One region of the Fictibacillus iocasae genome, then DNA from elsewhere that is predicted to be linked to it. Evidence: predicted binding sites of a transcription regulator. Region 1 holds the regulator's gene; each other region holds the start of a gene.
The links. Region 1 encodes CtsR, which represses protease genes until heat stress. Its sites were predicted from a motif close to ATGGTCAATAAAGGTCAAACA; they were not measured.

Region 1 (2,274 bases):
TGTTCCTGCGTCTACAAGCCTAGCCGTGGAAGTGGATTCCTCGTCACAAGCCAGCAAAGAAGTGTCTTCAAGCTGTAGGCTCCATACGGAACACGGAAGTTAAGCTCTTCAGCGCCGATGGCAGCTTTAGGGTTTCCCCCTGTAAGAGTAGGACGTGGCCGGGCAAAGACAGAAGATTACCAACTGAGGTGATCTTCTTTTTTTCGTATGGAAACAGGGAGAAAGAGCTACAAATAAATAAGGAAGAAAATCACGAAAGACATGTGATCTTCGTGCATGTTTGGGAACAAAGAAGAGTGTAGGTTATTCACCGTCCTGTTCCTGCGTCTACAAGCCTAGCCGAGGAAGTGAATTCCTCGTCACAAGCCAGCAAAGAAGCGTATTCATGCTGTAGGCTCCATACCGAACACGGAAGTTAAGCTCTTCAGCGCCGATGGTAGCTTTAGGGTTTCCCCCTGTAAGAGTAGGACGTGGCCGGGCGAAGACAGAAGATCACCAACTGCGGTGATCTTCTTTTTTTCGTATGGAAACAGGGAGAAAGAGCTACAAATAAATAAGGAAGAAGATCACGAAAGACATGTGATCTTCGTGCATGTATGAAAACAAGTTAGAAAACCAATCCCATTAATTAGCTACTTGGCTGCCGCCAAGCTCACTCTAAAAAGCGAATCGGGTCGAAACATGAATTTTTCAGGTCTAAATGAAAGAAAATCAGGTCAAAGGAAACCCTTTTTCGGTCCAAAATCCAGATTTGCGGGTCGAACGTAGAATCGCGCTAAAAAACATATTTCCTAAGATAACGGAGTTTCATGAACTTCATTAAACATCATTGTTTACGACAGGTTAAATAAAGGGAAAAAGGGTAATAATGTTTTGCTGAGAGTGATTGCATTTTTTTTGGTGTTTTGGATATAATGGAGATATAGTCAAAGATAGTCAAAGTCAGGAGGGCGGGTGAGAGAGTGAGGAATATATCAGACATCATAGAAAATTACTTGAAGCAAATTTTATCGAGTGCGGATGAAAGGGCAATTGAGATCAAACGGACGGATGTAGCAGAACGGTTTCAGTGCGTTCCGTCTCAAATCAACTATGTGATCAATACCCGTTTTACCGTTGAAAAAGGCTTTGTTGTGGAGAGCAAGCGCGGCGGCGGGGGATATATCCGGATCATGAAGGTCGAAGCGGAAAACTATGTGCAGCTGATTGATCAGCTGATTCACTTGATCGGGGATACACTGTCGCAAGCAAACGCAGAGAGCATCATTCGCCGGCTGATGGATGAAGAGATCATCACAGAACGTGAGGCGAGGCTCATGGTGAGCGCGATGGACAGGACGGTGCTGAACATCGAGCTGCCTGGACGAGACAGGGTGCGCGCGGACCTGTTGAAGGCAATGATTAAGACGTTAAAATATAGAACCACATGAGCAGCCTTTTCATCTGATATAGGGGAGGGAGAAATCGATGTATTGCGAAGAGTGCCAAGAGAGGCCGGCGACCCTTCACTTTACGAAAATTGTGAATGGGGAGAAAACAGAGTTCCATATTTGTGAACATTGTGCAAAAGAAAAAGGAGAATGGATGCCGGGGTCGAATACCTTTTCCATTCATCATTTGCTGTCAGGTATGCTGCATGGCAATGTTCCCTCACAAAATCAAGAACGCGTGTCTCCTTCCAAAGCGTGCAACAAATGCGGCATGACGTACCACCAGTTCGCTAAAATTGGGAGGTTTGGCTGTGCGGAATGTTACACAACGTTCGGCGCGAAGCTTGACCCCATGCTCAAACGCGTACACGGAGGAAGCACACTCCATACGGGTAAGATTCCAAAGCGGGCAGGGGTGAATCTGCAGGAGAAGAAACGGCTGCAGGAACTAAGACAGGAAATGCAGCATTTTGTTCAAGCGGAAGAGTTTGAAAAAGCAGCCCAGACGCGGGACACGATCAGACAGCTGGAGCAGAAATTGAATACGGGGAGGGATCGTGATGACATTTAAGCGTTTTTTAAATGAGGCGATCAGCCCTTGGATGAAAGAAGACGGACCCGAATCAAACATTGTACTTAGCAGCCGAATCCGGCTTGCTAGAAATTTAAAAGAATATGTGTTTCCAACGCTTGCCTCTAAAGAGCAACAACAGGCTGTCATTCATACGATAAAAGAAGCACTCGGCGAGCAGGCGCCAAACGAAGCTGGACCGCTTGAAATGCTCATGATGAATGAGCTTGAGCCCATCGAAAAGAGAGTGCTCGTAGAGAAGCATCTGATCAG
Region 2 (2,274 bases), on a different contig from region 1:
ACGGCTGCGTCTTACGGCTTTCGCTACTTTTTCCACAGCTTCTTCCTGTCCGATCACCTTTTCAGCAAGTCTGTCTTTCAAGCCTTTAAGCTTAGACTGCTCATCAACCTGAAGCTTGCGTACAGGAATGCCGGTTTTCTTCTCAACGATATGCTGAATGGATTCCACTTCAACAATCGCCGATTTTTTCTCTTCTTCTTTAGCTTTTAATTTTTCTTCTAGCTGCAATTCCTCTTGGCGGAGTTTGGCTGCACGCTCATAATCCTCATCAAGAGCCGCTTTCTCCTTTTCCTTTCCAATGGTGAGCAGACGCTCTTCTATAGCTGATACTTCACCTGTTTCGTGAAGAAGGTTTGCTTTAGAGCCTGCCTCGTCCATCAAATCGATCGCTTTATCAGGCAGGAAGCGGTCCTGCACGTAACGGTGCGACAGCTGCACACACGCCTGCAGCGCTTCAGCACTGTAACGCACATTGTGGTACTCTTCGTATCGAGGCGCCAGTCCTTTTAATATTTCAAGCGCTTCTTCTGGTGTCGGTTCCTTAACCATCACCGGCTGGAAGCGGCGTTCAAGGGCAGCATCCTTTTCAATTTGGCGGTATTCTTTAAGCGTTGTCGCACCAATGACCTGGAGCTCGCCACGTGCGAGTGCCGGCTTTAAAATATTGCCCGCATCCATCGATCCTTCAGCAGAGCCCGCTCCGACTAGCTGGTGCACTTCATCGATAAATAGAATCACATTCTTGCGCTTCTTTAATTCAGCAATCAGCTGCTTCATACGTTCTTCAAACTGTCCGCGGATACCGGTATCGGCAACGAGTGAAGCGACGTCCAGCAAATACACTTCTTTGTTCAGCAGTTTTGCCGGTACCTTGCTCTCCGCAATCTTAAGCGCCAAGCCTTCAGCGATTGCCGTTTTACCAACACCCGGCTCACCGATAAGCACAGGGTTGTTCTTGTTTCTTCGATTAAGCACTTCGATCACACGGCTGATTTCTTCATCCCGGCCGATGACTGGATCGATTAATCCCGCTTTAGCAGCATCACTTAAGTTTCGGCCGAATTTATCAATAAATCCACCGCGTCCTCCCTCTTTCGTAGCAGGACCTTGCTGGCTGCCTTGATGAAATCCGAAAGATTGACCGTTTTGCATCATTTGTTTAAATAAATCATCAAATGAAGAGAAATTCATACCATTACCTCCCGCGTTCATTTCCTGTTTGACTTTATGGTAGCAATCCGTGCATAGCTTATATTGCTTTCTTGTCTGGTTATATGAAACATTCATGTGAATTGAGGCAGGATTTGCATTACATTGTTCACAACGCATGACCATTCCTCCTTAAATTGTAAGTACTTGTTGTAAGGCTGTCGTAAGTAAGGTTGACTTTGACTTTCTTTGACCTTATGACTGTATTATACTTTGACCTTTTTTGACTTTCAAGTACTTTGCTTCATAGTTTTTCAATTTCATGATTCGCGGGAAAGGATTACGAATACGTTTCCCTCTTTTATAGTCCATAAATCCTAAGAATGAAAGAAAACTTGGCTGAATCTAAGCCTTTCAGTCAGTCTTAAGGGCGCGTATCCATCTTTCCTTAACTTTTGACTACGTCGACTTTTTCCCGTATAAAATGATGCTTTCTAAAATATAAAAAAGAGCCTCATGCACTATGCATTCAGCCCCTTTATGGTTAGTTCAATTCGATATCAATGGTTTTTCTGTAATCTTCTGGTTCATTTTTTGCCGTAAGCCAGACTTCCACTTTGTACTTGCCTGGTGGGAGATCTTTAATCAGGATGTCCTGCACATATGAATCACCCTGTTTCACTGTCGCCTCGTTTAAAACCTGCATGAACATATGTTCTTTAGAAAACTCGTATACCACATTCCCGCTTTTGTCGGTTACAGTATAGTCGTAACGCTTGCCTGAAGTAAACTGAAACACCTTCACTTCTTCCGTCTGATTTTTTAGTTCATAGCGAAGCAGGACCTGTCCAGGCTTGTCCTCTAAGATAGAAAGTGAGGGCTCTATGGCACCTGCCACAATCCCTTGTTGTTCTGGACGTTTTTCTTTCCCCTTTTCCCCGTCATTTCTTTGTCCGTCACCCATCACAGCTTCTCCTTTCTGTTTTCCTTGTTCTTCCTTTGTTCCACATCCTGCTGCTAAAATAAGGCAGATAGCGGCAGTGGATAAAATCACTTTTTTCATTGTCTTCACCTCAATGAATAGTGTAAGCCAAATTCATACATTTCATTAAAAACCGCTAATCC
Region 3 (2,274 bases), on a different contig from region 1:
CCACCTCACAGAGCAATATCCCGTCAATAAAAAAAATCGCCTTCCAAATAAGAGGGGGACTTTAAAACAGCATCCACTTCTTATCAAAAGTACGACTCGCTTTAAATCCGTTCTATTACACGTAAACTGGTTACCCTCAATATATCATGGCTGCACACTATTGTCAAAAAAGGATATCGTTTTGAACGTTGATTTTAGCACCTATTCTGTTAGGATAATAGAATACATGTAAATAAGAAGGAGCCCTATATGAGTGAGTCTTTTTCCATCCCTTATTTTGAAGAAAACCTTAGGCAGTTTATTGAGCGCAACGCGGATGTGTTCACGAAAACACATGCGATGAACGCTTATTATCGATCAATAGTCGGGACCTTGATCAACGACAACCTGAATAAAAACGGGGAGATTGTCAGACGCATCCGCAACCTGGAGGAAGCCTATAAGAATGTGAAAAGTGAATCATAATTCTTTCCCCATAAGCTGCAGCCGCCCACGTGGCAGGCTGCTTCTTTTTTCAAGTATCTTTTTTGCATCTGAAACGTTTAAATCCCGCTGTGCCGGGAATGATGAAGTTAGCCTGCAACGTGATAGGAAGGAATTCTTATCATCCATACCGAATAAGATAAATAGCCTTCAGCTGCCGTCTTTTCTTGAAATCATAAAAAGGGCTGCATATCGTTTGACCTTGTTTGACCTTTTTTGTATGATGACAGTACACACAATTAAATTGGTGAAGAGGAGGATTTACATGAACTTAATTCCTACAGTAATTGAACAGACTAACCGCGGTGAACGCGCGTATGACATTTATTCTCGCCTATTAAAGGACCGTATTATCATGCTTGGAAGCGCTATCGATGACAACGTGGCCAACTCGATCGTCGCACAGCTTCTCTTCCTTGCTGCTGAAGATCCAGAGAAGGATATCTCTCTCTACATAAACAGCCCGGGTGGATCCATCACAGCTGGTATGGCGATCTATGACACGATGAACTACATCAAGCCTCAGGTCTCTACAATCTGTATCGGTATGGCAGCTTCTATGGGCGCTTTCTTGCTTGCAGCAGGTGAGAAAGGAAAGCGTTATGTGCTTCCAAACTCTGAAGTTATGATTCATCAGCCGCTTGGCGGAACACGCGGACAGGCGAGCGATATCGAAATCCACGCACGCCGCATCATTCAAATGCGCGAGCAGCTGAATAAGATTCTTTCAGAAAAAACAGGCCAGCCGCTTGAAGTGATTGAGCGCGACACAGACCGCGACAACTTCCTTCTTGCAGAAGACGCGGTAAAATACGGACTTGTCGACAAGCTGATCACATCCGTTGACGCGAAGTAACCATGAATAGAGCGGACCTTAATCGGGTCCGCTCTTTTTTTATATGGCAGCGGCTTTTCTGCTGTATTCATGCGCCGCTTCAATCGCTTTAATCATGCCCATCGCTTTATTGATCGTCTCTTCGTACTCTTTCTCCGGAACCGAATCAGCGACCACACCTGCTCCTGCCTGCACATACGCTTTACCGTCTTGAAAAAGAATGGTCCGGATCGCAATGCACGAATCCATCGTCCCGTTAAAGCCGAGATAACCAACCGCGCCCGCATATAGTCCGCGCTTCTCATTCTCCAGCTCAGAAATAATCTGCAATGCTCTTACCTTTGGGGCACCTGACACCGTTCCCGCCGGCATGCACGATTTTAAGGCATCAAAGAAATCGAGGCCTTTCTTCAGCTTTCCTTTCACGTGCGACACGATATGCATCACATGCGAGTACCGCTCGATGTTCATGTACGATTCCACTTCAACCGAGCCGTATTCGGACACACGTCCCACATCATTTCGGCCAAGGTCAACCAGCATCACATGCTCGGCTGTTTCTTTCTCGTCCGCCAATAGTTCTCTTTCCAGCTGCTTGTCTTCTTCCTGCGTTTTGCCGCGCGGACGAGTTCCAGCAATTGGCCTGTTCTCTACCACGCCGTCCGTTACCTTCACGAGCAGCTCAGGAGATGAACCTACAACCACCTTTTCACCAGACTTGTAATAGTACAAATACGGCGAAGGGTTCATCACACGCAGCATGCGGTACACGTCAAAAGGGGAAACATCGGTCTCCACTTCAAAGCGCTGAGATAGAACAACCTGGAAGATATCACCAGCGCGAATATATTCCTTTGCTTTTTCAACCATCTCACAAAATTCTTCCTTCGTATGAGTGGAATTGACCGTCATATCTTGATCATTCTGCCTGTTCTGCTGATGTACGTTTGAAGATT

Region 2: ACFQPF_RS00635 (ATP-dependent Clp protease ATP-binding subunit) is a predicted target of CtsR. The motif match lies at 1,420-1,440, and genes of this name have one in related genera.
Region 3: clpP (ATP-dependent Clp endopeptidase proteolytic subunit ClpP) is a predicted target of CtsR. The motif match lies at 677-697, and genes of this name have one in related genera.

Annotation. Positions count from the first base shown of each region.
Region 1 is NZ_JBHTCP010000045.1:62,069-64,342, reverse strand. It holds gene ACFQPF_RS13510 (CtsR family transcriptional regulator) at 963-1,430, shown strand; gene mcsA (protein-arginine kinase activator protein McsA) at 1,468-2,001, shown strand; gene mcsB (protein-arginine kinase McsB) at 1,991-2,274, shown strand, end outside.
Region 2 is NZ_JBHTCP010000002.1:150,764-153,037, reverse strand. It holds gene ACFQPF_RS00635 (ATP-dependent Clp protease ATP-binding subunit) at 1-1,329, opposite strand, end outside; gene ACFQPF_RS00630 (BsuPI-related putative proteinase inhibitor) at 1,694-2,212, opposite strand.
Region 3 is NZ_JBHTCP010000009.1:150,827-153,100, forward strand. It holds gene yvfG (protein YvfG) at 250-465, shown strand; gene clpP (ATP-dependent Clp endopeptidase proteolytic subunit ClpP) at 749-1,339, shown strand; gene trpE (anthranilate synthase component I) at 1,379-2,274, opposite strand, start outside.